One region of the Pseudoduganella sp. R-31 genome, then DNA from elsewhere that is predicted to be linked to it. Evidence: predicted binding sites of a transcription regulator. Region 1 holds the regulator's gene; each other region holds the start of a gene.
The links. Region 1 encodes FNR, which switches genes on or off when oxygen is low (the NO sensors DNR and NnrR bind a similar motif). Its sites were predicted from a motif close to TTGATNNNNATCAA; they were not measured.

Region 1 (7,336 bases):
CCACCGGCGAAAAGCGCATCATCGGCAAGGGCCGTGAAGTGCAGGGCCTGCGCCGCGACGGCAGCATCTTTCCGATGGACCTGGCCGTCACGGAAATGTGGCTGGGCGGGCGCCGCATGTTCACTGGACTGGTGCGCGACATCACCGAGCGCAAGCACGCCGAAGAAAAGGCGCAGCAACTGCTGCAGGAGCTCACCAGCGCCAACGAAGAACTGACCAACTTTGCCTACGTCGTGTCGCACGACCTGAAAGCGCCGCTGCGCGGCATCGGCTCGCTGGCCGACTGGCTGGCGCATGATTACGCCGACAAGTTCAATGAAGAAGGCAAGGAGCACATGCGGCTCCTGATCAACCGGGTCCACCGCATGGGTGCCCTGATCGACGGCATCCTGCAGTATTCGCGCGTGGGCCGCATCAAGGAAGCCGTGGTGCCGGTGCAGCTCGACCAGCTGGTGGCCGAAGTGGTTGACCTGCTGGCAGTTCCGGCGCATATCAAGGTTACCGTGATGCCCGGCATGCCGACAGTTGCCGGCGAACCGACCCGCATCCAGCAGTTGTTCCACAACCTGGTGTCCAACGCGGTCAAGTACATGGACAAGCCGGAAGGCGAAATCGAAGTGGGCTGGGCCGACGAAGGCAGCCAGTGGCGCTTCCACGTTCGCGACAACGGCCCCGGCATCGCGGAGCGTCATTTTGAACGGATTTTCCAGCTGTTCCAGACGCTGGCGCCGCGCGACCGGGTTGAAAGCACGGGTGTCGGCCTGGCGCTGGTGAAAAAAATTGTGGAAATGTACCAGGGCAGGGTGTGGCTGGAGTCCGAGCTGGGCAAGGGCACGACCTTCTATTTCACCCTGCCAAAGAAAAGAAAGAATAACGCATGAATAATACGAGCAAGCCGATCCTGCTGGTGGAGGACGACCAGGTCGACGTGATGACCATCCTGCGCGCGCTGAAGGAAGTCCATGTCAGCAACCGTGTCGTGGCGACGGAAAACGGCGAGGCCGCGCTGGAATACCTGCGCGAGCCGGGCAACGAACAGCCATGCATCATCCTGCTGGACCTGAACATGCCGATCATGAACGGCATCGAGTTCCTGCAGAACGTCAAGCAGGACCCGCTGCTGCGCCGCATCCCGGTCATCGTCCTGACCACGTCGGAAGAACAGCAGGACAAGATGCGCAGCTTCGACCTGGGTGTCGCCGGCTACATGACCAAGCCGGTGGACTACCGCCAGTTCGTGGAGGTGGTCCGCTCCATCAACCTGTACTGGACGATCAGCGAGCTGCCATGAACAGGGTAAGGGTCCTTATCGTCGAAGACGATATCGTTGACCGTATCGCCTGCCGCCGCGCCTTTGCGCAGGCGCCGGGCTTCAACTGCGAATTGCTGGAAGCGGAAAGTGGCCAGGAAGGCCTGGATATCGCCTTGCGCGAAGAGCCCGACTGCATCCTGCTCGATTATCACTTGCCCGACCTGACCGGGCTTGAATTCCTGGCACGTCTCGCGGCAGACCGCGGCGAACCCCAGCCAAATATCCCGGTGATGATGCTGACCGGCGCCGACAGTGCCACCGTTGCGGCGGAAGCGATGCGCCGCGGCGCGCGCGACTACCTGGTGAAGGACAACGACGGCCGCTACCTCGACTTCCTGGCGGGCGCCATCGACCGCCTGCTGCGCGAGCAGCGCCTGATCGACGAGAAACAACTGGCTGAACAGGTGCTGCGGCAGTCGCAGAAAGAGCTGCGTGAACTGGCCGCGTACCAGGAAAAACTGAAGGAACACGAACGCACCCGCATCGCCCAGGAAATCCATGATGAACTGGGCGGCCTGCTGACCGGCATCAAGGCCTATATCTCGGTCGCCATCGAGCGCGGCGGCGAGCAATCGGACCCACTGTTGAAGGATGCGGCCAAGCTGGCGCAAGATGCGATAGAGACCGTGCGCCGCGTGATTACCGACCTGCGTCCAAGCGTGTTGGACCAGCTGGGCATCTGGCCTGCGCTGGAATGGTATGCGGAACAGGTGGCGCAGCGCAGCGGCTTGCAATGCACCTGCAATATCACGCCGGAGGCGCAGGCGCTGGAGCTCGATGCGGAGCGCAGCACCATGTTGTTCCGCGTCGCGCAGGAAGCGCTGACCAACGTGGTGCGCCATGCCGAAGCGAGCGAGGCGCGCGTCATCGTGGATATTGACGGCGAAAACGTGGTGCTGCGGGTGGAAGACAATGGCAAGGGTATCGAAAGTGCCGGCTTGTCCGACCGGGAATCGTGGGGCTTGTTCGGCATGCACGAGCGCACGCGCCGCTTTGCCGGCGAACTGAATATCAGCGGCAAGGCCGGGCAGGGCACTACCCTGCAGCTGCGGCTGCCTTTGGAGGACAAGAATGGGTGACAAGATCACCGTTTTGCTGGTCGACGACCATGCGATTGCACGCAATGGCGTGCGCCTCATGCTGGGCACGGCGCCCGACATCAGCGTGGAGGGCGAGGCCGGCAACGCCGTCGAAGCGATGCAGCGCGTGGCCGAGCGCAGTTTCGACGTGGCGCTGGTGGACATCAAGATGCCGGGCAAGAATGGCCTGGACCTGTTGAAGACCCTGCGCAGCGAATGCCCGCGCATGGCGGTGCTGGTGCTGAGCACCTATTCCGAGGAAATTTACGCGGTGCGCGCGCTGAAATCGGGCGCCTCCGGCTACCTGACCAAGGATGCGCCGACGGCGACCCTGATCGAGGCCGTGCGCAAGGCTGCCTCGGGCGGCAAGCACGTGAGCCCGGCGTTGCTTGAAAAACTGGCAACCCTGGTCGGCGGCGGCCCGAGCGGCGACCACGAAGAGCTCTCCAACCGCGAACTGGAAGTTTTCAAACTGATTGCCCAGGGCGAGTCCCTGGTGCGCATAGGGGAAAAACTACATCTCAGTCCTAACACTGTGACAACCTATCGCAGCCGCATCCTCGAGAAAATGGGCATGTCCACGAATGCTGAGCTGACCCGCTATGCCCTCGAGCACGGGCTGATCTGAGCGGCTGTAGGGGAACCACTACAGCAACTACACAGGATGCTTGATACCGGGAAATGACGCCGGGCGCGATACTGCTTCCATCGAAAACAAGGAGCAGCAAAATGAGCCCGGTCATCCCAATCACCCCTGCAAACGCCACCAAATCCTGCGCACCAGTCGCAGCCAAATGCTCGCTGTGCAGCTTCAACCGCCTTTGCTTGCCACAGGGCCTGGCCGACGAAGATGTTGCTCGCCTTGACCAGATCATTTCCCGCCGCCGCCGCGTGAACCGCGACGAGCCGCTGTACAAGACCGGCGACAGCTTCCACAGCCTGTATGCCGTGCGCTTCGGCCACTTCAAGACCGTGCAGGTGAACCAGCGCGGCGAACAGACGATTGGCGGTTTCCACATGGCCGGCGACCTGCTGGGCATGGAAGCCATCGGCAATGGCCAGCATTCCTGCAATGCCGTGGCGCTGGAGGACAGTGAAGTCTGCGAGATCCCCTTCAACCGCCTGCAAGAGCTGGTGATGCAGATTCCCGGCTTGCTGCAGCAGTTCCACCGCACCATGAGCCGCGAAATCCAGCGCGAGCAGTCGGTGATGCTGTTCCTGAGCCATATGCGCGCCGAACAGCGGCTGGCCATGTTCCTGCTGAACCTCGCTGGCCGTTACGCCCAGCGCGGCTACTCTTCGACCAGCTTCCAGTTGCGCATGTCGCGTGAAGATATCGGCGGCTACCTGGGCCTGACCGTGGAAAGCGTCAGCCGCCAGCTGGCCCGCCTGCGCCAGGATGGCTCGATCGTCCTGAGCAACCGCGATCTGCGCATTACCGACCGCGCCAGGCTCGAGGCCATGTCGTCCGGCGGCATGGCGCAGGAACTCGCTGTCGCCTGACCGGCTTACCAGTTTTCTCACCTGTAGGGGGTGTATGGGGCAGCTCTTGCTGCCCCTTTTTTATTGCGCGAACACTTCTTTGGCGGCCATCAGGCCGTTGAGCGCAGCCGGAAAGCCGGCGTAGACGGCCATCTGCATGATGGTCTCCACGATCTCTTCGCGGCTGACGCCGACGTTGAGGGCGGCGTGGATGTGCACCTTGAGCTGGGGCGCAGCGTTGCCCATGGCGGTCAGCGCGGCCACCACAGCGATCTCGCGTGATTTCAGGTCAAGCCCCGGGCGCGAATAGATGTCGCCAAAGGGGAATTCGATCAGGTAGCGGGCGAAATCGGGCGCAATATCTTCCAGGCTTTGCACGACGCGGTCGCCGGCCTGGCCGTCGACTTCACGCAGTTTTGCGAGCCCGCGCTCGTAGCGGCTTTCGGTGTTCATTGGCATGTGCTCCATCGGTGGTTGGATTCGACGCCAGGGACTGCTCCAGGGAGCGGTAATACTCGATCTTGGCCTGCAATGATGCTGCAGATTGTTGCATCGCCTCGATTTCGGCGAGCACGTTCTGCATATGCTCTTCCAGCATCCGGCGCCGTTCCGGCACCGTCGAGTCCCCAGCGCCGCGAAGTTTTGCGAATGACTGCATTTTGCCGATTGGCATATGGGTCGTTCGCAGACGCAGCAGGAATTCGATCCAGGCAAGGTCCGAGGCCGCATAGCGCCGCCGGCCGCCCGCTGCACGATTGACCGGGGCAATCAGCCCGATGCGCTCGTAATAGCGGAGGGTGTAGGCTGTGAGGCCGGTACGTTTGGCGACTTCGTCAATGCTCAGGTGCGATTCCATGGGGTGATCGTAAAAGTTAGAGTGCACTCTAAGTCAAGCACTTTATTACTCTAACCGGGAAGCCGCAACTGCGAGCGCAAGGTCCATCGTGTTGATGTGGGCTTCGAGCCAGTCCGGCAGCGTGCGGATGATGTCGCGTGCCGTGGCTTCCTCGTCGTCCTTCAGCAGGCGCAGGGTGCGGGCGACCTTTTCCAGCAAGTAGCCATGGGCTGCGCGGTGGGCCTGGGCAGCCGGGTAGGCGATGCGCTCCATCAGGCTGTTTTCTTCGCGCAGGTGTTCCATGAATTCAGCTGCCAGGTCGCGGCAGGCTGCGTCAAAGGCGGGACGGGGCAGGCTTTCCATGGCGTCGAGCATGTCGAAGACGATGCGGTGCGACTGGTCGAGAACGGGAATGCCCAGTGCGAGGTCCGGCCCGAAGACGATGGAATCCATGGGGTTCTCCAGTAGTGTCGAACCGCAATTGTGCCGCTGGAAAAAATTCGGGCACATGATCCATGTCAATTTTCACTTTTGACAAAGTCTATGAAGGCGCGCAAGGGCGGCGGAACCAGCCGGCGCCCTGGGTAGTAGAGGAAAGGGCCCGTAAAGGATTGCCACCAGGGTTCCAGCACCGCTTCCAGGGCGCCATTGTCCAGGTGCGGGCGCAGCCAGTCTTCGAACAGATAGATGACCCCGCTTCCTGCCTTGGCCGCGTCGACGATCAGTTCAACGGCACCGGATGGCTCCACCAGCAAGGGGCCGTTGACATCGACTTTCACGGTTTCCCCATCGCGCCTGAATTCCCATGGCGGTACGGCGCGCCCGGCAAAGCGCATGCGCAAGCAATCGTGCTGGAGCAGTTGTTGCGGATGGTCGGGCCGCCCGCGTTTGTCGAGGTAGACAGGCGCGGCAGCGGCGGCAAAGCGCTGGACCCGTGGGCCGATGGGTACCGCGATCATGTCCTGCTCAAGGCGCTCGTCATAGCGAATGCCTGCGTCGCAGCCCGCGGCAAGCACGTCGACGAGGCCCTCTTCTGCGGCAATTTCCAGTTGTATGTCGGGATAGGCGGCCAGGAACGCCGGTACGATGGCCGGCAATACCAGTCGTGCTGCACTGATGGGGACGTTCAGCCTCAATCTGCCGGCTGGCCGGTCGCGCAAGCCGTTCACTTCGGCGAGGGCGGCATCGACTTCTGACAGGGCGGGCTGGAGGCGCGCCAGCAGGCGCTTGCCCGCTTCAGTGGAGGTGACGCTGCGCGTGGTGCGGTTCAGCAGCCGCACTCCCAACTGGGCTTCCAGGCGGCGCACCGCTTCGCTGAGACCGGATGCGCTGACGCCCATCGCACGCGCGCCATCGCGAAAGCCTTGGGCGCGTGCAACGGCAATGAAAGCATTCAGGTCGGCAAGATCGACGCGCATTGTGCAAATTTTCGTACGGGCTGTTTTGATTATACCGGCTTATCGAACGGTCGATTCGCTTCTAGACTGGGAACCTCATTGAAAAGGAGCTCTACCATGTCCCAGCAACCATCCACTTACTGCCTCGGAGACCTGATCGTCAATCGCATGGGTTACGGCGCCATGCGCCTTTCAGGGCCGCATGTTTTCGGGCCGCCGGCCGATACAGCAGGCGCATTGAAGGTCTTGCGCACGGCGGTTGAATCCGGTGTCGATCACATCGACACCAGCGATTTCTACGGCCCGCACGTAACCAACCAATTGATCCGCGAAGCCTTGCGCCCCTACCGCGATGGCCTGGTGATTGCCACGAAAATTGGCGCCCGGCGCGGCGCCGATTCTTCCTGGCTGCCGGCTTGTTCGCCTGCTGAACTGGAACAGGCCGTGCATGACAACTTGCGCAACCTGGGGCTCGACAAACTGGATGTCGTCAATTTGCGCCTGATGATCGATCCGATGCAGCCGGCTGAGGGCTCGATCGAAGAGCCGCTTGCCGCGCTGGCCGAGCTGCAGCGCAAAGGCCTGGTACGCCACATCGGCTTGAGCAACGTGACCCATGCCCAGGTAGCCGAGGGCCGGCGGATGTGCGAGATCGTGTGCGTGCAAAACCAGTACAACCTGGCCCACCGCAATGACGACGCCTTGATTGATGAACTGGCACGCGATGGTATCGCCTACGTGCCGTTCTTCCCCTTGGGCGGGTTCTCGCCGCTGCAGTCGTCTACCTTGTCGCGTGTCGCCGCCCGCTTGGGCGCGTCCCCGAACCAGGTGGCCCTGGCTTGGCTGCTGTACCGGTCGCCGAATGTGCTGTTGATTCCGGGGACCACCTCGATTGCCCACCTCAAGGAGAACCTTGCCGCGCAGGCGCTCGATTTGCCCGGCGAGGTCCTGGCGGAACTGGATGGCATGGCGCGCTAGCGGCGCGCTTAGAGGAATCGATCGAGGATCTTCTTGCTGTGCTTATCCAGCGCGAACTGGTCGCGGATCAGGAAGTGGATGCCGTGGCTGTCCGACACCAGCAAGGAAACGCTGCCGATGCGGCGAATATCTTCTTCGCCGCGCAGCACGAAGGTGGTATCGCCGCGGTCGGTTTCGACGCTCCAGGTGGAAGGGCAGGCATAGCTGCCCACGTCCACGATACGCTGGATGACCGGCATGAATTCACGGCCGG
Region 2 (7,336 bases), 770 kb from region 1:
CAGGCTTGTCCTACCTGGCCATCGACCAGGATGGCCGAATTTTTCGGAGATGAATAATGAAGTTCCTCATTAAATGGCTGGCGGCGCTGCTGCTGGCTGCACTTTTCGGCAACCCTGCCCTGGCCGATGATTTCCTGGCGCCGGAGCAGGCCTTTGACCTGCGCGCCGAACTGCGCACCGACGGCCAGCTTGCCTTGCACTGGACGATCGCGCCCGAGTACCACCTGTATCGCGATCGTATCAGCCTGCACAGCGACGGCGCCGTAGTGCCGGTCCTGCTGCCGCCCGGGAAGCGCAAGTTCGACGAGAATTTCGGCAAGGAGATGGAAACCTATGCGGGCGGACTGGCCTTGCAGCTTCCCTGGCAGGGCCGCTCCACCGCCACCTTGACGGTCGCCTACCAGGGTTGCGCCGACGCAGGCTTGTGCTACCCGCCGGCCGAACGCCGCTACCGCATCGATCCAGCGCGCCCGGGCGTGCTGGAAGCGCTGCCGGAAGCGCCGCCCGGACAGGCCGCGGGCACCGCTGCCGCAAGCGCTCCGGCGGCGAATGCCGGCGTGGCGCAGGCCAGTGCCCCGGTGGCGGCCGAAGATGACACCTCGCTCGCCCAGCGCACCCTGCAAAGCGGCAGCGCCTGGCGCATCGGCGCGGCATTCCTGGTGTTCGGCCTGCTGCTGTCGTTCACCCCATGCGTGCTGCCGATGGTGCCGATCCTGTCCTCCATCATCGTCGGCGAAGCGCAGGTGACGCGCAAGCGCGGCCTGCTGCTTGCCGCTGCCTACAGCCTGGGCATGGCCCTGGTCTACACCTCGCTGGGCGTGGCGGCGGGCCTGGCAGGCGAAGGCCTGGCCGGCGCGCTGCAAAAGCCATGGGTCCTGATGACCTTCGGCGCCCTGCTGGTTGCCCTGGCGCTGTCGATGTTCGACGTCTACCAGCTGCAACTGCCAAGCGCCCTGCAAACCCGACTCAGCTCCGCCAGCGGCAACCTGTCCGGCGGCCGCCTCGCCGCCGTGTTCACGATGGGCGCCGTGTCGGCCCTGATCGTCGGTCCCTGCGTGGCCGGCCCGCTGGCCGGCGCCCTGCTGTACATCAGCCAGACCGGCAATGCCCTGATCGGCGCCGGCGCCCTGTTCGCCATGGCATGCGGCATGAGCGTGCCCCTGCTGCTGACCGGCCTGTCCGCCGGCAGCCTGCTGCCGCGCGCCGGCGCCTGGATGAACCACGTGAAGAAGGTTTTCGGCCTGCTGCTGATCGCAGTGGCGATCTGGATGGTCAATCCGGTGCTGCCGGTAACCGCCAGCATGGCGCTGTGGGGCGCCTTCGCCATCCTGTGCGCCGCCTTCCTGCGCGTCGGCGAAGCTGTCCCGCAAGGCGCCGGCGCGGGCGCCTATGCAACGAAAGCGCTCGGCGTCCTGATGCTGCTGGGCGGACTGTTCGAGCTGGTCGGCGCAGCCAGTTCCGGACGCGACGTGCTGCAGCCGCTGGCGCACCTGCGCGGCGGCGGGAACAGTGCTACCATGGCCGCCGCGGGCACGGGCCAGCCACACGATGCCGAAACCCGCTTTACCCGCGTGCGCACGGTAGCCGACCTTGACCAGGCCCTGGCCAGTGCCAAGAAACCTGTCATGCTAGACTTCTACGCCGATTGGTGCGTCTCATGCAAGGAGATGGAACGCCTCACCTTCACCGACACGCGCGTGCAAGCGGCCATGCAGGACATGCACCTGCTGCAAGCCGATGTCACAGCCAACAGCGAAGAAGACCGCGCCCTGATGAAACGCTTCAGCCTTTTTGGACCGCCCGGCATCGTCATGTTCGACGCTAGCGGTAATGAAGTTCCTCAAGCGCGCATCATCGGCTACCAGCCACCCGAAAAATTCCTGCGCCGCCTGGAACTGGCGGCCAACAACCCTGAAAGGACCACTCAGTGAAACGCACTCTCTCCCTCCTGCTCAGCGCCGCCCTGCTGCCTGCCGCGGCCTTCGCTGCAGACAAGCCGGCACACTGGAGCTATGACGGCGCCACCGGCCCGCAGAACTGGGGCAAGCTGGAACAGGACTTCAGCACCTGCAAGCTGGGTCACAACCAGTCGCCGATCGACATCCGCAAGACCAGCAAGGCCAAGCTGCCGCCGCTGGAATTCGCCTACAGCCCGTCGCCGCTGAAGATCCTCGATAACGGCCACACCATCCAGGTGAACTACGCCGCAGGCAGCAGCGTCACCATCGACGGCAAGCGCTACGACCTGCTGCAATTCCACTTCCACAAGCCAAGCGAAGAAAAGATCAATGGCCGCAGCTACCCGATGGTGGCGCACCTGGTGCACAAGAATGAAGAAGGCAAGCTGGCCGTGGTAGCGGTGCTGTTCCGCAAAGGCGCCGAGAACCCGCTGGTGCAAACCCTGTGGGATGCCTTGCCGAAGGAAAAAGGCGAAGCACAGGAAGTGCCCGGCGCGAGCATCGATATCGGCAAGCTGCTGCCTGCCGCGCAAGGCTATTACAACTTCGCCGGGTCGCTGACCACTCCGCCCTGCAGCGAAGAGGTCAACTGGTTCGTGCTGAAAAATCCGGTTGAAATGTCGGACGCCCAGCTGAAGCGCTTCGCCCAGGTCTACAAGCACAACGCCCGCCCGGTGCAGCCGCTGAACGGCCGCACCGTCCAGGAAAGCCTGTAGATTCAGCAGCGCGCCTGCGCCCGCTTGCAGCGGTCGCGTCCCTGCCGCTTGGCGGCATACATGGCCGCATCGCTGCGCCGCAACAGCTCTTCGGCCAGTTGCGCATCATACGGAAACACGGCCAGCCCGATGCTGGCCGATACGAAGGCCGGCTGTTCTCCCGCCAGCCGCACCGGTGCGCGCACTGCCGCCAGCGCACGATCCAGGATCTCCTCCGCCTCGCCCACATCGTTCAGGCCAGCGAGCAGCAGCACGAATTCGTCGCCGCCCAGGCGCGCCACGGTATCGTTGGCCCGCACCACCTGCTGCAGACGTCCCGCCACTTCCACCAGTACCGCGTCGCCAGCCTCGTGGCCAAACGTATCGTTGACGTGCTTGAAGCCATCCAGGTCCATCACGCAAACGGCCACCAGCTTTTCGGCACGCGCCGCAAAGGCCAGCGCCTGCTGCAGGCGGTCTTCCATCAGGCGCCGGTTCGGCAGGCGCGTAAGCGGGTCCATGAAGGCCATCTTTTCGATCTCTTCCTGGCGGGCGCATTCATCGGTAATGTCGGTAAACAGGCCGAAATAGTGCTGCACCCTGCCGTGTTCATCGCGCACCGCGCTCAGGGTCAGGTGTGCGGCAAACAGCGTGCCGTCGGAGCGTTTGTCCCATACCTTGCCCTGCCACTGGCCGGTTCCCAGCAGGCCTTGCCACATCGCCTTGTAGAACTCGGCGTCCTGCCTGCCGGACTGCATGATGCGCGGATGCTGGCCCACCAGCTCGTGGCGGGCGTAGCCGCTCATGGCAGCGAAGGCGCGGTTGGCCTCGACGATGCGCATGTCGCGGTTGACCACCAGGATGCCTTCCGATGTCGCATCGAACACCTTGGCCACCAGGTGCTCGCGCGCCGCGGCGCTGCGCATGCGCTGGCGCAGCAGCCGGGAAATGCTCGTCACATGGCGAAACATCAGCCATGCCGTCAGCGCCGCGGCCAGCAGGGCGCCGCACAGTGCGGCAAGCGAGATTTCCAGCAAGGCCGCCATGGCATCCCCTACTCCAGTACCACCTCTTCCAGGTAGTCCGGCACCCGGCATGGCCAGTGGAGCTGTTCCGAAATGCGCAGCCGCAGGGCATCGGCCGCCGCCGGTTCGCCATGGGTGACGAACACCTGGCGCGGCGTGGCCGAAGAATGCGAGAGCCAGCCCAGGATTTCGTCGGAGTCGGCATGGGCCGACAGGTTGCCGATCAGTTCGACCTTGGCCCGGATCGGGTAATACTCGCCGTGGATCTTGACCGAGGTTTCGCCGGCCAGCATGCGGGCCCCGCGCGTCCCTGCCGCCTGGAAGCCGGCAAACAGGATAGTGTTGCGCGAATCGCCGGCAAAGGCTTTCAGGTGGTGCAGCACGCGGCCGCCGGTAGCCATGCCGCTGGCGGCAATGATCACCATCGGCGCCTGGCGCCGGTTCAGGGCCATCGACTCTTCCACGCTGTTGACGATGTGCGCCACGTGGCCCAGGGCGTGGCAACTGCGTTCGTCCAGCCGGTGCTGTCCCTGGTGCTTGATATAAAGCCGCGTGGCATCCACCGCCATCGGGCTATTGAGGTATACGGGGAGCGCGAGCGGGATGGCGCCGGCCTCCTTGAGCCGCCAGATTTCATACAGCAGTTCCTGCGCCCGTCCAACGGCAAACGAAGGGATCACGGTTACGCCGCCGCGCGCCGCCGTCTTGCCGATCACGTCGGCCAGCTTGCCGCCGGGGTTGGACGCGTCGTGGCGGCGGTCGCCGTAAGTCGATTCCACCACCAGGTAGTCGCATTTGCCCAGCACGGTCGGCGGCCGCATGATCGGATCGTTGGGCCGCCCCACGTCGCCGGAAAACATCACGGTCCGGCCATTGCATCGCACCGACACCGAGGCGGCGCCGAGGATATGCCCGGCCAGCTGGAAGCGCGCCATCATGCCCGGCACCGGCGAAAACTCATGACCGACCGGCACCGCCTCCAGGTGCTCCAGCGCACGCAGCGCATCGGCTTCGGAATACAGGGGCAAGGCCGGCTTGTGCTTGGAGAAGTTGTGGCGGTTCGCATACAGCGCTTCCTCCTCCAGCAAGCGGCCACTGTCGGGCAGCAGGACGCGGCACAAATCGCGCGTCGCCTCCGTGCAATACACCTTGCCGCGGAAGCCGGCGCTGACCAGCACCGGAAGGAAGCCGCTGTGATCGAGGTGGGCATGGGTCAGCAGCACCGCGCCAATGGACTCCGGCGGCACCGGGAAAGCATCCCAGTTGCGCAAGCGCAGCTGCTTATAGCCCTGGAACAGGCCGCAATCGACCAATACCTGTTCGTCGCCATGGCGCAACAGGTATTTGGAGCCGGTGACGGTGCCGGTGGCACCAAGGAATTTAAGTGTGAGCATGTTTGTAGCATATCCAAGCCGACGCACAAAATATTTGATCCAGGTCAAAGAGAAGTCTTGCGAAATGCGGCAGTGCGAAAATGACATTGTTGCCTTGCGAGGATGTAGAATCAGGGCCTTTGATCTTTTCGACACCAGGACGCCATACATGACAGAACTGAAACGGGGCCTGAAAAGCCGCCATATCCAGCTGATCGCGCTGGGCGGCGCCATTGGCACGGGCCTTTTCATGGGCATCGCCGACACCATCAAGCTGGCCGGGCCTGCCGTGCTGCTTGGCTACGCGGTGGCTGGCTTCATTGCCTTCCTCATCATGCGCCAGCTGGGCGAAATGGTGGTCGACGAGCCGGTCGCGGGTTCCTTCAGCTATTTTGCCGACAAATATTGCGGCCACATGGCCGGCTTCATGTCAGGCTGGAATTACTGGGTGCTGTACGTGCTGGTCAGCATGGCCGAGCTGACGGCAGTCGGCATCTACGTCCAATACTGGTGGCCGGGCATTCCCACCTGGGTCAGCGCCCTCGCCTTCTTCCTGATCATTAACGCCATCAGCCTGGCCAATGTGCGCGCTTACGGCGAAATGGAATTCTGGTTCGCCATCATCAAGGTGGTAGCGGTGGTCGGCATGATCGTGTACGGCGGCTACCTGCTGGTGTCCGGCAACGCCGGGCCGGAAGCGACCGTGGCCAACCTCTGGCAGCACGGCGGCTTCTTCCCGAACGGCGTGTCGGGGCTGGTGATGGCGATGGCAGTGATCATGTTCTCCTACGGCGGCCTGGAACTGGTGGGCATTACCGCCGCCGAAGCCAGCAACCCTTCCGAGACCATTCCCAAGGCGACCAACCAGGCCATCTACCGTATCCTGATCTTCTATGTCGGCGCATTGGGCGTGCTGCTGTCGTTGTACCCCTGGCAGAAGGTCGTCACCGGGGGCAGCCCGTTCGTGATGATCTTCCACGCACTAAACTCCAACTGGGTTGCGAACATCCTGAACGTGGTGGTGCTGACCGCCGCACTGTCCGTGTATAACAGCGGCGTGTACTCCAACAGCCGCATGCTGTACGGCCTGGCCAGGCAAGGCAATGCACCGAAAGCCCTGCTGGGCGTGAACAAGCGCGGTGTGCCCTTGGCGGCGCTGGGCGTATCGGCCCTCGCCACCGGCATTTGCGTGGTGCTGAACTACTTCATGCCGGGCAAAGTGTTCGGCTTCCTGATGGGACTCGTGGTTTCGTCGCTGGTAATCAACTGGGGCATGATCAGCTGGATCCACCTGCGCTTCCGCGCCCAGAAAAAGATCGAAGGGCACGAGACGGGCTTCAAGAGCTGGGGCTACCCGCTGACCAACTACCTGTGCCTGGCCTTCCTGGCCGGCATCCTGCTGATCATGTACATGAGCGAAGGCCTGCGTATTTCGGTGTACCTGATCCCGGTCTGGCTGCTGGCACTGTACATCGGCTACCGCCTGCGCGGCGTGCCTGAAAAGGCGGCGGCGTAATGCCCAAGGTCGCACTCCTGACGATCCACGGCATGGGCGAGCAACCGCTCGACTATGCCGACGACATGCGGCGCGCGCTGTCGCACCGCATGGGCGCGGCCTTCTCCGACGTCGACGTGCATAGCGTGTATTACCAGCACCTGCTCAAGCCCAACGAGCTCGATGTATGGAACCGCACGCGCGAGCGCTCCACCGTGCGCTACGAACAGCTGCGCAAATTCATCCTGTTCGGCTTTGCCGATGCGGCAGGGCTGGAGAATCGCAAGGAATACGACAATTCGGTCTACGAGCAGGCGCAGATGGAGATTGCGCGCGCCCTGCTGGCGATTCTTGCCAACCGCGGCCCGGAAACGCCGATCGTGCTGCTGGCGCATTCGCTGGGCTGCCAGGTCATGTCCAGCTTTATCTACGACGCGCAAAAGCGCGCCGGCGGCGGTGCTGTAGCCGCCGGCATCTGGAAGCCGGGCCGCATGGCCGACAGCCTGACAGCCGAGCAGCGCAAGTTCCTGCAATGCGGCACGGTGCGCACCTTCGTGACGACCGGTTGCAATATCCCGGTCTTCGTCTCCGCCCACCAGCGCATGGACGTCAAGCCGATCATCAAGCCCAATCCAGCATTCACCTGGCTCAACCTGTACGACCCCGACGATGCACTCGGCTGGCCCTTGCAGCCGCTGGAAGGCGGCTACGAAACCCTGGTCGAAGACCGCGTCGTCAACGCCGGCCAGGGCATCCTCGACTTCATGACCAAGAGCTGGAACCCGCTCTC
Region 3 (7,336 bases), 3.3 Mb from region 1:
GACTACACCGGCGCTTCGCAGAAACGCCGCGTGTTGCACGCCATGGGTGAAATGGGCTGCGCCACCGTCTCGCAGCTGCAATCGCGCGTGCTGCACGAGCCCAACGCCTTCAGCCAGCTGCTGCAATACCTGACCATCCCCGTCACGGAAATGTTCCGCGACCCCACGTACTACATCGGCCTGCGCGAGCATGTGACCCCGGTGCTCGGAACCTACCCCTCGCTGAAGATCTGGGTCGCGGGCTGCAGCACCGGCGAGGAAGTGTATTCGCTCGCCATCCTGCTGAAGGAAGAAGGCCTGCTGGAGCGCAGCCTCATTTACGCGACCGACATCAACCCGCAATCGCTGGAAAAAGCCAGGAAAGGCGTTTTCCCGCTCGAGAACATGCGCACCTACACCGCCAATTACCAGGCGGCCGGCGGCAAGCGCGCTTTCTCCGACTACTACACGGCCGCCTACAACGCCGCCCTGTTCGACCGCTCGCTGTGCGAAAACGTCACCTTCGCCGACCATAGCCTGGCTACCGACTCGGTGTTCGCCGAAACCCAATTCATCAGCTGTCGCAACGTGATGATCTACTTCAACAAGAAGCTGCAGGAACGGGCCCTCGGGCTGTTCCACGAGTCGCTTTGCCATCGCGGCTTCCTGGGGCTGGGCAGCAAGGAGAGCATCGACTTCTCCACTTACGCTTCCCGGTTTGAAGTGCTCGCCAAGCGCGACCGCCTGTTCAGGAAAAAATAATGCAAACCGACCCTGCGCTGGACATGGCTGTGCGAGGCCGAACCACGGAGGCGATCGTCATTGGCGCGTCGGCCGGCGGCGTGAACGCCTTGATCCAGGTGCTGCCGGCACTGCCGCGCGGTTACCGCCTGCCGATCGTGGTGGTGCTGCATGTGAGGAGCGGTCGCCAAAACCAGCTGGTGGACGTCTTCCAACAACGGGTGCAGGTACCGGTGCGCGAAGCGGGCGACAAGGAAGACATCATTCCGGGTACCCTGTATTTTGCGCCAGCCGGTTACCACCTGTTGCTTGAAAATGAACGCAGCTTTTCGCTGAGCTGCGACGCACCGTTGCACTTTGCACGTCCCGCAATCGACATTACTATGGAATCAGCGGCAGACGTGTATGGATCACGCCTGGCGGGCATGCTGCTGACCGGCGCCAATGACGACGGCGCGCAAGGCATGGCCGCCATTGGCAAGGCGGGCGGCCTGACGGTGGTGCAGGACCCGGAAGAAGCCAATGTCGGCGTGATGCCGCTGGAGGCCATCCGCGTGCGCCAGCCGGACCTGGTGTTGCCGCTGGAACAAATCAAGCAACTATTGCTGATGCTGGAGAAGCACTGATGGAACCGACCAATGTCCTGCTGGTGGACGACTTGCCGGAAAACCTGCGCGCGCTGAATGCCCTGGTGCGCGCCGACGACCGCGTGATCTACCAGGCCCGTACCGGCGAAGAGGCGCTCGCCCTGTTGCTCGAACATGAATTCGCGCTGGCCATCGTCGACGTGCAGATGCCGGGCATGGACGGCTTTGAACTGGCTGAACTGATGCGCGGCACCGGCAAGACGCGCCATATCCCGATCGTCTTCGTGAGCGCCGCCGGCAAGGAGCTGAATTACGCCTTCAAGGGCTACGAAGCGGGCGCGGTGGACTTCCTCTACAAGCCGCTCGATCCGGAGGCGGTGAAAAGCAAGGTCAATGTCTTTGTCGACCTGTTCCGCCAAAAGCAGGAAGTGCGGCAGATCGTCGAACAGCGCGAGGCCACGGTGCGCGAGCTGAACGCCGTGCAGCAGGAACTGCAACGCGCGCTGGAAATGCGCGACCAGTTCATGTCCATGGTGGCGCACGAGCTGCGCACGCCGCTCAACACCCTGTACCTGGAAGCGCAGATGCGCAAGCTGCAGCTCGAACGCGGCAACATGGACCACTTCGCGCCGGAGCAGCTGGAACGCATGGTGGCGCGCGACATGCGCCAGATCCACGCCATGGTGCGCCTGATCGACGATATGCTCGACGTATCGCGCATCCGCGCCGGCAAGCTGTCGATCCGCCCGGCCCGCGTCGACCTGGAGGCGCTGCTGCAGCGCATCGTCGGCGACCTGTCGCACCAAGCCGCCGACATGCACAGCGAACTGCGCCTGTCGATCGTGCAGCCCGTGGCCGGGTGCTGGGACGAGTTCCGCGTGGAGCAGGTCATCGTCAACCTGATTAACAACGCCCTGCGCTACGGCGGCGGAAAGCCGGTCGACGTGCGCCTGCATGCCGACAGCCAGAACGCCCGTATCGAGGTGATCGACCAGGGCGTCGGCATCCCCGAGGAAGTGCTGCCGAAAATCTTCGAACCCTTCGAACGCGGAAAGATGGAAGGCATGCCGGCCGGCCTGGGCCTGGGCCTCTACATCTCGCGCCAGCTGGCCGAAGCCCACGGCGGCACGCTCTCGGCCCGCAGCAAGCCGAACGAAGGCGCCACCTTCATCTTCACGTTGCCGCGCGCCGACGAAAAGCCCACGCCGGGCACGGGAAGCACCAAGGACATTTTGCCTTTGCCAGCGAGTTGTGCCTAGAATGTCCCCATGAACCGGGACTTGCTCAGGGAACGCAGGGAATGGCTACTGCGGCGCAATTGCTCATTGTCGCCCCAGCAGATGGGGATGGCTTATGCCCTGATGTGCCTGCTCTCGTTTGCGGTTGCCACCGGCTTTGTGATCATGGGCATGTGGCAGGTGCTGTTGTTCACCGTGCTGGAGATGACGGCCGTGGCGGCCGCCTTCCTTTACTTCGCCCGCCATGCCACGGACTATGAACACATCGTGCTCGCCAACGGCAAGCTGCTGGTGGAGCAGGTCTCCGCCGGCAAAATGAGCGTGACGCAGCTCGAACTCTACTTCCTCCGGCTGCAGATGCCCGCCCGCTACGGCGACCTGATTCACCTTGAATCGAATGGCGTCGCAGTCGATATCGGCTACTTCGCCACCGACCCGCGCCGCCGCGCGCTGGCCCAGGAGCTGCGCGCGGAAGTGCAGGGCGGCTTGTTCAGCAACTAGGTGCCAGCCGTCAGAAGCGGTAGCCTACGCCCACGCCGAACATGACCGGGTCAACCTTGACCTTGCTGACCTTGGTGCCGGCAAGCAGCACGTCGCTGCGGATCTGCACTTTCTTGATGTCCAGGTTGAGCGACCAGTTCTTGTCCAGCTTGCAGTCCACGCCAGCCTGCAGGGCCAGGCCGAAGCTGTCGTGTTCCAGGCTGCCCTGGCCGTCCAGGATCTTGTTCTTGGAGAAGGTGGTCCAGTTCACGCCCACGCCCAGGTAAGGGCTGAGCTGCGAGGATGGGGTGAAGTGGTACTGCGCCAGCAGGGTCGGCGGCAGGTGCTTGAACGTGCCGGCGGATTCGCCAGCCACATACACGGTGTGCTTCTGCGGATAGGTCAGCACCAGCTCGGCGGAGATATTCGGGGTGAAGAAGTAGGAAATATCCACTTCCGGAATGGTCTTGCTGCTGACGGTGATCAGGTCGGATGGGCCCACGCCGGCAATCGGGTCGGACTTGTCTGCGGGGTTGATGTGCACGGCACGTGCGCGCACTTGCCAAGGCGTTTCCTGTGCCATTGCACCAAACGCCACGCTACCCAGGACAACTGCCAAAATCGCTTTCTTCATTTCACTACCTCTTTCATGTGGTCATTGATATTCGGTAAGTAAAAGTCTATTGATGCGACGCAGCAAAATCTTTGACCTAAGTCAAAATTGCCCGAACGAACACAAGTTAGCTAAAACGAGAGTAAGATTCGCGAATTCACATCCCACCCTATCCCCGGAGGCAGGAAATGAAATTGCACGTCAATGGCCAGGTACGCGAGTTCGAGGCCGAAGAAGATACGCCCCTGTTGTGGGTGATCCGCGAACAGCTGGGACTCACCGGTACCAAATACGGCTGCGGCGTGGCGCAATGCGGCGCCTGCACCGTGCACATTGACGGCGAACCGACGCGCAGCTGCGTGCGCCCTGTCTCCACCGTGACGGCCGACCAGAAGATCGTCACCATCGAAGGCCTGAGCCTGGACGGCAGCCATCCCGTGCAAAAGGCCTGGGCCGCGCTGGACGTGCCGCAATGCGGCTTCTGCCAGTCCGGCATGATCATGGCCGCCGCCGCGCTGCTGAAGCAGAAGAAGAACCCGACCGACGCCGATATCGACGCAGCGATGACCAATATCTGCCGCTGCGGCACCTATAACCGCGTGCGCAAGGCCATCCACGTGATCGCCAGGGGCGGCGACGTGAAGACCGCAGGCCTGGACATCGTGGAAGGGAGCAAAGCATGAGCGCCGCAGTTTCTCATTCCCGTCGCAGCTTCCTCGGCCGCTCGCTGGGCGCCACCGCAGGCCTGATGTTCGGCTTCCATATCCCGTTCGCAGAAGCGCAGCAGGCGCAGGCCGCCGCGGCACCGGATGCGCCCGAGATCAACGCCTGGGTCGTGGTCAAGCCGGACGACACCATCGTGGTCCGCATCGCCCGTTCCGAGATGGGCCAGGGCACGCTGACCGGCCTGGCGCAACTGGTGGTGGAAGAACTGGATGGCGACTGGAGCAAGGTCACCACCGAATACCCGTCGCCCGGCCGCCAGCTGGCGCGCAATCGCGTCTGGGGCAGCTTCTCCACCGGCGGCAGCCGCGGCGTGCGCGAATCGCATGAATACGTCCGCAAGGGCGGCGCCGCAGCCCGCATGATGCTGGTGCAGGCCGCCGCCGCCCAGTGGGGCGTGCCGGCCGCCGAATGCGCGGCCGCGAAAAGCGTGATCACCCACACGCCGTCCGGCCGCACGCTCACCTACGGCAAGGTCGCCGACGCAGCAGGCAAGCTGCAGGCGCCCGCCGCTGCCGACATCAAGCTGAAAGATCCGAAAGACTGGAAGCTGGCAGGCAAGCGCCTGGCGCGCCTGGACACGGTCGACAAGACCACCGGCAAGCAGGTCTACGGCATGGACTTCAAGCTGCCCGGCATGCTGAACGCAGCGATCAAGGACTGCCCGGTCTTCGGCGGCAAGGTAAAAAGCTTCGACGCCGCCGCCATTGCCGGCAAGCCCGGCGTGAAGAAAGTGCTGCAGGTCGGCGACAGCGCCGTGGCCGTGGTGGCCGACACCTGGTGGCGCGCCCGCAGCGCCCTGGACGCCCTGCCGATCGAATGGGACAAAGGCCCCAACGCCGGCATGAACAGCAAGGACACCGCCGCCTGGATCAAGGCCGGCCTGGATGCACCGGAAGCGGCAGTCGGCAACAGCAACGGCGACGCCAAGGCCGCCCTGGCCCGCGCCCACCGCAAGATCGAAGCCGTCTACAGCTACCCCCACCAGAACCACGCCACCATGGAGGTGATGAACGCCACCGCCGTGTGGACGCCGGAGCGTTGCGACGTCTGGACCCCGACGCAGAACGGCGAAGCCGCCTTGGCCGCGACCAGCGAGGCAGCTGGCCTGCCGCAGTCCAAATGCGACGTGACCAAGCTGCATCTCGGCGGCGGTTTCGGACGGCGCGGCGCCACGCACGACTGGGTAACCCAGGTCGTGAAGATCGCCAGGGAAATGCCGGGCACGCCGATCAAATTGATCTGGACCCGCGAAGAAGACATGCAGCACGGCCGCTACCACCCGGTCACGCAGTGCAAGCTGACCGCAGGCCTGGACGCCAAAGGCGAGGTAACGTCGCTGCACATGCGCATCGCCGGCCAATCGATCCTCGCCGCGCTGTTCCCGCAGAACGTCAAGGACGGCAAGGACCCTGCAGTCTTCCAGGGCCTGAACCCGCCCGGCCCGGAAGCCTCGTTCGGCTACACCATCCCGAACCTGCTGATCGACCACGCCATGCGCAACCCCGCCGTGCCGCCAGGCTTCTGGCGCGGCGTGAACCTGAATCAGAACACGATCTACGTCGAATGCTTCCTCGACGAAATCGCGCACGCCACGAAGCAGGACCCGCTGGCCCTGCGCCGCAAGCTGATGAAGGACAGCCCGAAGCACCTGGCAGTCCTGAACGCGGTGGCCGAAAAAGCCGGCTGGTCCAAGCCGCCGAAGAAAGGCATCTACCGCGGCATCGCGCAAACCATGGGCTTCGGCAGCTACGTCGCCGCCGTGGCGGAAGTCTCGGTCAGCAAGGACGGCAAGCTGAAGATCCACCGCATCGTCGCCGCCACCGACCCGGGCCACGCCGTGAACCCGCAGCAGATCGAAGCGCAAGTGGAAGGCAGCTTCGTCTACGGCCTGAGCGCAGCGCTCTACGGCGAGATCACGATCAAGGACGGCGCAGCAGAGCAAACCAACTTCGACACCTACAACGTGCTGAAGATGGACGAAATGCCGAAAGTCGAAACGGTCGTGATGCCAAGCGGCGGCTTCTGGGGAGGCGTAGGCGAGCCGACGATCGCCGTCGCCGCCCCCGCAGTGTTGAACGCCATCTTCGCCGCCACAGGCAAGCGCATCCGCGACCTCCCACTGAAGAACCACAGCCTGAAAAAGGCATAAAGAAATGCCGCCAGTCCGCGGCCCGCGAGCAGACTGGGTCAGACCCTTGGGTCTGACCCAGGTTTACCGGTTTTTGCTTGCAGTCCTGTTGACGCTCAACACCGCCCAAGCCCAGGAAGGCAACGCCGAAACCGGCCGCGCCATCGTCGCCAGCCGGCAGCAAGGCCTCTGCCTCCTCTGCCACAGCGCCCCCATCCCCGAGGAACGCTTCCAGGGCAACCTGGCCCCCGACCTCGCCGGCGTCGGCGACCGCTACACCAGGTCCGAGCTCCGCCAGCGAATCGCAGACAGCAGCGCCATCAACCCCAGCACCATCATGCCCTCATACGCCAAAACGGAAGGCCTCACACGCGTAGCCCCCGCCTACCGCGACAAACCAATCTTCACCGCGCAGCAAATCGAAGACGTGGTCGCCTACCTCGTCACGCTCAAGGCTGCAGAAAAGAAATGACCACCCGCCGCCAACTCCTCGCCGCGTTGCCGCTACTGGCGCTAGTCCGCCCCGCCCGAGCGACGCCCGCCGAGATGACAGCCGCCGTCGCCGCCTACACCAGCAACGCCAGCATCCAGCGCGGCCGCGTGCAGATCGACATCGCCCAACTGATCGACAACGGCAACGCAGTTCCCATCACGGTACGGGTCGACAGCCCGATGACCGAGCAAGCCCACGTCACCGACATCGCCATCTTCAACGAAAAGAACCCGCTTCCCGACGTCGTGAGATTCAAGCTGACGCCCCTGGCCGGCAAGCCGGAAATCAGCACCCGCATCCGCCTCGCCACCAGCCAGACGCTCACCGCCCTGGCCCGCACCAGCGACGGCC
Region 4 (7,336 bases), 130 kb from region 1:
GCTAGCGCTCGCGCACGTAGTTTCCGGGGGCATCGCCTAGCCAGGGATAATCGGCATGGGCCGCCGGCGCCGGCGTGCGCCACTCGCCGCAGCGCCCGTGCAGCCAGGCGGTCCAGTCCTGCCACCAGGAGCCTGGAGTTGGCGTTTGCACCGCCAGCCAGTCCTTGGCGTCGCGGCCCGCAATCAGGGGAGCCGACCAGTATTGCTGTTTGGCGCTGCCGCCCGGCGGATTGATGATGCCCAGGATATGGCCGGAGGCGGTCAGCACAAAATGTACCGGAGCGCCCACCAGCGCCGCGCTGCGGTAGGTGCTGCGCCAGGGGGTGATGTGGTCCGCCACCGCACCCACGGCATACAGGGTTTGGCGGATGCGGCCAAGGTCAAGCTTCTGGCCGCGGATTTCAAGCGCATCCGCGTGGGCCAGCTTGTTGGCCTGGTATAGCTCGCGCAGGCAGAAACTGTGCGTGGCGCGCGGCTGGCGCGTGCCGTCCGAGTTCCAGGCCAGGGGCGCCAGCGCTGGTGCAGGCTCGCCGAGCAGGTACTTGTGCACCACATAGCGCCAGATCTGCGTATTCGGGCGCAGCATGCGGAAGCTCCAGCCGATCTGCTGCGAGTCGAGAAAACCCTGGCGCGCCATCAGGCCGTCCAGCAAGGCCACGCTTTCGTCGTTGATGAAGCTGGCGATGTCGCCAGGCTTGGAAAAATCGGTGAGCGTGGCCAGCAGCGTCCAATGCGCAACCGGGACATTGCGCGCCGCCCGATGGTGGCGGTTCAGCCACGCCATCAGCGCCGACAGGGCGGTGCCGCCGATGCAATAGCCGACCGCATGCACTTGCGGGACGCCGGCGATATTGCGCGCCGCGTCGACGGCAGCGAGGATCCCATCGAACAGGTGGTCTTCGAAGCTGGCATCCTGCATATTGGCGCGCGGATTCTTCCAGCTCATGACGAACACGTCGAAACCCTGTTGCACCAGGTGCCGCACCATGCTTTGCTGGGCGGTCAGGTCCAGGATGTAGTACTTGTTGATCCAGGGCGGCACCAGGACCAGCGGCATCGCCCGAACTTGCGGGCAATCAGGCGTGTACTGGATCAGCTCCATCATCTGGTTGCGCATCACAACGCGCCCTGGCGTCGCGGCCAGGTCGCGTCCGAGCTGGAACTGGGCCGGATCCACCATGCGCAGGTCGCCCGCCAGCACATCGCGCAGCCATTCTTCAAAGCCGTGCTTCAGGCTGGCCCCGCCGCTGTCGAAGGCGCGTCGCAGTACGACCGGATTGGTCCAGGGGAAGTTGCTGGGGGCTAGAGCGTTGCACCAATGGCGCAGCCAGAAGGCAGCACTGCGGGCTTCGCTTTCGTCCACGCCCGGCGTGTCGTAGACCTGCCGTTCCAGGGTGCGCGTGAAGCCGAGGTATTGCTGCATCAGGCCATGAAAGAACGGATTGTCGCGCCAGGCGTCGTCGCTGAACCGGTCATCGCCCTCCGCAGCTTCCGCCAGCGGCGCAGGCATGCCGGTCGCCCAGGCGACTGTGGCAAGCTCCTGCCACGCCCGGGCCATCTCCAGTGGATGTGCCAGCCATGCGGCGGCGACATTGGCGAACGGATTTGGCATGCAGGCCAGTATAGACCTAATGCGGACCTAATGCGCCATCAGCACAGGAAGCGTCATGCTTTGCAATACCGTACGGGAAGCACCGCCCAGCATGATTTCGCGCAAGCGGCTATGGCCGTAGCAACCCATGACCAGCAAATCGGCATCGAGATCCGAGGCGAAGGAGAGCAGGGCAGAGCCGACGTCGATCGCCGTCGCTTGCGAGGAGACTTCGACCTTGATGCCATGGCGCGCCAGGTAGAGGGCCATGTCTGCGCCCGGTTCGCTGCCGTGGGCCTCGGGTTCGCGGCCGGCATTGAACACAGCCAGCGTGACTTTGCCGGCCTGCTCCATCAGCGGAATGGCAGCGGTGATGGCGCGGGTGGCCTCCATGCTGCCGTCCCAGGCCACCAGCACACGCTGGAACGGCGCTTCGAAATGGCCGGCATAGGGCACCACCAATACCGGCCTTGCGCTGTTCATGGCCACATATTCGGGTGTTTCTTCTTCCATTGGCGAAATCGGATCGTCCGGGTTGACCTGGCCCAGTATCAGGAGGTCGCCGTAGCGCGACTGCAGCACCAGGCCATCCGCGGCCTGGTCGTCAAGCAGGCGGGATTCGAAGGACGGCAGGTCCAGCATCGCGCATTGCAACTCGAAACGCCGTAAGCTGTCGCGGGCGGCTTCCCGCGCTTCGTCGATGCATTGGGCTGCCAGGCTGACACCCATGGCGGTGGCATGGTCGGCGTACAGGAAGCGCGAAATGCCGCTCATCGCCGCACCGACCAGGCGGCCTTTTGACATGCGCACGATCTGGGATGCCAGCCGTACCCGGCGCTCGGTATCGGCGGAACTATTCACGTGCACAACGACAGTCTTGAACCCCATGGCAGCCTCCGGGATGGATAGATGTGAAAAAGTCTAGGGTTATGCGCAATCCAGCGGCATGATCTGGGTCAATTTCAATCTAATCCGGTAACTTGCATAAGCAAGTGTTGACTTTTAGATGCGAATGGTTATCATTTGCGTCTTCTAATAAAGCCAGCTCCTCGCCAGCTAATCATTAATAATTAGCTGAGGTAACGATGGACAAGAAGAAGTTGGCGGTATTGCTTGGGTTGGCATTTCCGGGTGCTGTCCTGGCGGAAGACGCTGCAGTGATGCCGCAGATCCAGGTCACCGCGCAAAGGCCGGACACCTACACCGCGGAACGCAGCCGGACGGCCACGCCGCTGAGCATTTCGCCGCGCGACACGCCGCAATCGATATCCGTGATGACCCAGCAGCGTATCGAGGACCAGGCGTTACAGACCGTGACCGATGTGGTCAACAATGTGACCGGCGTTTCGGTCAACCAGTATGAGACGCATCGCGCCGGTTTTACCGCGCGCGGCTTCGACATTGACAACCTGCAGATCGACAGCGTGCCGACGGCTTGGGAGCAGGCATGGAGTTCCGGCGAAGTATTGGGGAGCCTGGCCCTCTACGAGCGTGTGGAAGTGGTGCGCGGCGCCACAGGCCTGATGACGGGCGCCGGCAATCCTTCGGCGGCCATCAACCTGGTGCGCAAGCGTGCGGCCAGCAAGGAGCTCACCGGCAGCGCGCAGCTTGGCACCGGCCGCTGGAACGAGCGCCGCGCCATGGCAGACGTTTCGAGCCCGGTCAATGCCAGCGGTAGCGTACGCGCCCGGGTGGTCGGTGAATACCAGCGTTCCGACAGCTGGGTCGATCTGATGAAGAGCAAAAGCCACACTTTCTATGGCACTGTAGAAGCCGACCTGGCGCCCGGCACCGTGCTTTCCGCCGGCTACAGCCGCCAGGAAAACGACCCGCAAGGCCCGATGTGGGGCGGCCTGCCGTACTGGTACACCGACGGCAGCAAGACCAACTGGGATGTCTCGAAAACGTCGGCGGCCGGATGGACGCGCTGGGAAACAGCGTACGAGAACGCCTTCGCCGACCTTGAACACAGCTTCGACAACGGCTGGAGGCTGCGCGCCGGCTTCAGTCATGGCGACCGCAAGGCCGATTCCGCGCTGCTTTACCTCTCAGGGGTACCTGAGCGCGCGACGGGACTGGGCATGGGCGCGTTTGCAGGCTCCTACATTACGCACACCCGGCAGGACGACTTCAGCCTTCATGCCAGCGGACCCTTTGCGCTCGCCGGGCGCAAGCATGAAGCGGCGTTCGGCTACATGCACTCGAAGCAGGAATTCAATGCCGACAGCCGTGCCGCCGATTACGGCAGTGACTACCCTCCGGTAGGCGATTTCAATCACTGGAATGGTGCAGCGTATCCTGAGCCGAATTGGGGCGCGCCGACATTTTACGAAAAGAGCGTGACCCGGCAGGAAGCGTTGTACGGTGTTGCGCGCTTCTCGATCACCGATCCGCTGAAGGCGATTATCGGTACGCGCCTCACCAACTACGACAAGACCGGCGCCGGAGCCTGGAGCCCGGCTTATCAGCTGAAGCACGACCACGAATTGACGCCTTATGCCGGCGTGGTATACGACCTCAGCGACAACCTGTCTGCCTACGCCAGCTACACCGACATTTTCCAGCCGCAGAACCGCAAGGACCTGGCGGGAAATATCCTGGACCCGGTAGTCGGCAAGAGCTACGAAGGCGGCGTCAAAGGCGAATTCCTGGACGGCCGCGTGAATGCGTCGTTTGCGGTATTCAGGATCAAACAGGACAAGCTCGCCCAAGAGGCTGGCCTGGTCGACCGCGATGGAACAAGCCCGCTTGCGCCGGAAGCGTACTACCGCGCCGCAAGCGGCGCCAAGAGCGATGGCTTTGAGTTCGAGGTCTCGGGAGAACTGGCTCCCGGCTGGAACGCCACCGCGGGATATTCCCAATTCAGGGCCAAGGATGCCGCAGGCGCCGATTTCAACAGCGTCTATCCACGCAAACTGTTCCGCGTCTTCACTACCTACCGTCTGGAAGCGCTGACTGTGGGAGGCGGCCTGAATTGGGAAAGCCGTACCTACACCCTGGATCCGGCTGCTCCCTCTGGGACCAATGGCGTGATTGAACAGGGTTCCTTCGCGCTGGCCAGCCTGATGGCGCGCTACGACTTCACCAGGCAGCTTTCGGCGCAGGTCAACGTGAGCAACCTGTTCGACAAACAGCATTTCGGCATGTTCGCCGCCTATGGCGCCATCACCTACGCCGCACCGCGCAGTGTATCGGCGAGCCTGAAGTATCGTTTCTGATGCGAGGCTGACATGCGCGCAAGCTGGACGCTGCTGCACCGCTACATTGGCCTGCTCACGGCAGGCTTCCTCTTCATCAGCGGCCTGACAGGCGCTGTGATCTCGTGGGACCACGAGTTGGATGACCTGCTGAACCCGCACTTGATGGAAGCTCATACGCCGGGCCGGCCGCAGTCTTCGCTCGCGCTTGCACGCCAGGTCGAGCAGCGCCATCCGAAAGCCAGGGTTTCATACATCCCCCTGCATGCGGAGCAGGGAAAGTCGCTTGGCTTCGGGTTGGATGCCACCGGCTTCAACCAGGTCTTTGTCGATCCGGTCAGCGGCGCGGAATTGGGCAAGCGTGAGTGGGGCGCGGTCTGGCCGATCAGCAAGGAGACGCTGGTCTCATTCCTCTACCGCCTGCATTACTCGCTGCACGTCCCGGAGATGTGGGGCATAGACCGCTGGGGCATCTGGCTGATGGGCGTGATAGCAATGGTGTGGATGGTGGACAGTTTTGTCGGCTTCTACCTCACGCTGCCAGTACGCACACGCACGCCCGGGGCACGCGGCTGGTGGCAGCGCTGGAAGCCCGCATGGAAGGTCCGCTGGAGCGGCGGCAACGCCAAGCTCAATTTCGACCTGCACCGGGCCTTCAGCCTGTGGACATGGGGGCTGTTGTTCGTCCTGGCGTTCACCGCCTTCTCGCTGAACCTGTACCGTGAGGTCTTCTACCCGGTGATGCAGGCGGTCTCGGAGTTGACACCAACTCCCTTCGATACCCGCACGCCAAGGGATTTGCGCAATCCGATCCTGGCGCGTATCGGCTATGAAGAAGTATTGCAACGGGCAGCGCAGGAAGCGGCGCGCCGTACATGGAAGGAACCGGCCGGCAGCGTGTTCTATTCCCAGGCCTACGGCATCTACGGCGTCAGCTTCTTCAAGCCGGGCGACGACCATGGCGCAGGCGGCGTCGGGCCTGCCGTGCTGTATTACGACGGGGTCGATGGACGCCTGCTCGGAGATCGCCAGCCCTGGAAAGGGACTGCGGCAGACATCTTCGTGCAGGCCCAGTTCCCATTGCATTCCGGCCGCATCCTCGGCCTGCCCGGCCGGATCCTGGTTTCCGCAATGGGTGTCGTGGTGGCGATGCTGAGCGTCACCGGCGTGGTGATCTGGTGGCGCAAGCGGACTTCGAGGAACAGGGCGGCTGCGGCGCAACGGCGGGGGATGCAGCCCGCCGGTTGAATGTCATGGGCGCCGCTCCCGGCGGCGCACGCAAGCCAAGGCGAGCAGGCCGAGTGCAAACACCGCCATGCTGGCCGGCTCCGGAACCACCTGTATCGCACCGCCAGTCGCTGCCACCAAGTAGTCCAGGTAGCTGTGCAGGACGATGCCGCCGAAGTAGGAGCCGAACGCGCCGGCGACAATTCCGTCCGGCGTGCCGCCGAACGTGTTGGTGGCAATCAGCATCAGCTCGCCATATTGCTCGATGAAAGACGGCCCGCCGGAATCGCCGCCGCCAATGCCCGACTCACGGTCGTTCGGCAGTTGGGCCGAGCAGGCGAGGCCCCATTCGCAAAACGAATCGTGGCCGTTGCCGTCGAAGTCCGCATACCAGACTTCGTTCGGGCCATTGAAGCCCTGTTCGTCGTCGGCGTCGAAGAGGTCGACGACGTTCTGGCCGGTACGTTTGATGCGGAAATCGGGGCTGATGGTGTAGCCATTGATGCCATCGCCGGAGGTGCCGTAGCCAGCCATGATGATGCGGGTATTTGCCTGCAGTTGCTGGCCGGCCAGCTTGTAGACCTTGGCGGAGGCCGGGGCGTCCTGGCCAAGCGTGATCACGGCGAGGTCATCGTTCACGCAAAAGCCCGGCACGCCAGCAGGGCAATTGCCGAAGCCTCCGTAATTCGGGTTCATCTGGACCTTGGTGGCGGTGACGACGGCGCGGCCAGGATCGCCCGGCGTGGAGGAAGCGTTAAAGACAACGCGTACGTCATTGCCGGGCTTGTTAAGGTCGATCAGGCTGCCTTTGCCATTGGTATCCACGCAGTGACCGGCCGAGACTACCTGGCGTTTGCCGACCAGGGCGCCGGAGCAGATATAGCTCAAGCCGTCATAGCGGATATTGATGCTGACGACGCCCGAAAAGGGCGATGCGGCGTTGTTTGGGTCCACGTGGGCTGCCGGCGTATCAGGCAGGGCGCCCGAGGTGATCAAGGGGGTGATGGTCCCGTTGGGAACCGCTTGGGCCGTGCCGCTGATGGCCGCCATCGCTACCGCCATGCCGAGCAGCCTGCTTGCAATGAGTTGTCGCACGTCATTTCCTCCCGAGAATATTGCCCAGTGAATCAACATGTCGGGAAAACGTTTAGCAATTTTCGCGCCTGGAAGGGAAGCTTCTTTACTTTCAGTCACTTGCCGCGAGGCCATGGCAGCGTGCTTGAAAAAGCGTAAAGCTTTCCGACATTGCATTGCAAATTGATACAGATTGACCGGGGAGTCTACTGCCTGGCCGCCAGCCGTCGCCGGGCAGCGATGAGGG

Region 2: ACN9MY_RS19840 (MBL fold metallo-hydrolase RNA specificity domain-containing protein) is a predicted target of FNR. The motif match lies at 5,107-5,120, and genes of this name have one in related genera.
Region 3: ACN9MY_RS00340 (OmpW/AlkL family protein) is a predicted target of FNR. The motif match lies at 3,731-3,744, and genes of this name have one in related genera.
Region 4: ACN9MY_RS17045 (universal stress protein) is a predicted target of FNR. The motif match lies at 2,538-2,551, and genes of this name have one in related genera.

Annotation. Positions count from the first base shown of each region.
Region 1 covers NZ_CP183986.1:3,618,266-3,625,601, forward strand. The annotation lists gene ACN9MY_RS16515 (sensor histidine kinase) at 1-881, shown strand, start outside; gene ACN9MY_RS16520 (response regulator) at 878-1,291, shown strand; gene ACN9MY_RS16525 (response regulator) at 1,288-2,391, shown strand; gene ACN9MY_RS16530 (response regulator) at 2,384-3,019, shown strand; gene fnr (fumarate/nitrate reduction transcriptional regulator Fnr) at 3,121-3,894, shown strand; gene ACN9MY_RS16540 (carboxymuconolactone decarboxylase family protein) at 3,955-4,326, opposite strand; gene ACN9MY_RS16545 (MerR family transcriptional regulator) at 4,280-4,729, opposite strand; gene ACN9MY_RS16550 (bacteriohemerythrin) at 4,775-5,161, opposite strand; gene ACN9MY_RS16555 (LysR substrate-binding domain-containing protein) at 5,227-6,126, opposite strand; gene ACN9MY_RS16560 (aldo/keto reductase family oxidoreductase) at 6,223-7,083, shown strand; gene ACN9MY_RS16565 (DUF1854 domain-containing protein) at 7,092-7,336, opposite strand, start outside.
Region 2 covers NZ_CP183986.1:4,389,831-4,397,166, forward strand. The annotation lists gene ACN9MY_RS19820 (FAD:protein FMN transferase) at 1-53, shown strand, start outside; gene dsbD (protein-disulfide reductase DsbD) at 57-1,931, shown strand; gene ACN9MY_RS19830 (carbonic anhydrase) at 1,928-2,674, shown strand; gene ACN9MY_RS19835 (diguanylate cyclase domain-containing protein) at 2,677-3,699, opposite strand; gene ACN9MY_RS19840 (MBL fold metallo-hydrolase RNA specificity domain-containing protein) at 3,708-5,072, opposite strand; gene ACN9MY_RS19845 (amino acid permease) at 5,221-6,567, shown strand; gene ACN9MY_RS19850 (hypothetical protein) at 6,567-7,336, shown strand, end outside.
Region 3 covers NZ_CP183986.1:73,866-81,201, reverse strand. The annotation lists gene ACN9MY_RS00360 (CheR family methyltransferase) at 1-741, shown strand, start outside; gene ACN9MY_RS00355 (chemotaxis protein CheB) at 741-1,346, shown strand; gene ACN9MY_RS00350 (hybrid sensor histidine kinase/response regulator) at 1,346-2,566, shown strand; gene ACN9MY_RS00345 (DUF2244 domain-containing protein) at 2,576-3,046, shown strand; gene ACN9MY_RS00340 (OmpW/AlkL family protein) at 3,057-3,659, opposite strand; gene ACN9MY_RS00335 ((2Fe-2S)-binding protein) at 3,827-4,321, shown strand; gene ACN9MY_RS00330 (molybdopterin cofactor-binding domain-containing protein) at 4,318-6,513, shown strand; gene soxX (sulfur oxidation c-type cytochrome SoxX) at 6,560-6,964, shown strand; gene ACN9MY_RS00320 (SoxY-related AACIE arm protein) at 6,961-7,336, shown strand, end outside.
Region 4 covers NZ_CP183986.1:3,747,508-3,754,843, forward strand. The annotation lists gene ACN9MY_RS17040 (PHA/PHB synthase family protein) at 2-1,612, opposite strand; gene ACN9MY_RS17045 (universal stress protein) at 1,640-2,479, opposite strand; gene ACN9MY_RS17050 (TonB-dependent siderophore receptor) at 2,677-4,809, shown strand; gene ACN9MY_RS17055 (PepSY-associated TM helix domain-containing protein) at 4,822-6,036, shown strand; gene ACN9MY_RS17060 (trypsin-like serine protease) at 6,040-7,110, opposite strand; gene ACN9MY_RS17065 (response regulator) at 7,296-7,336, opposite strand, start outside.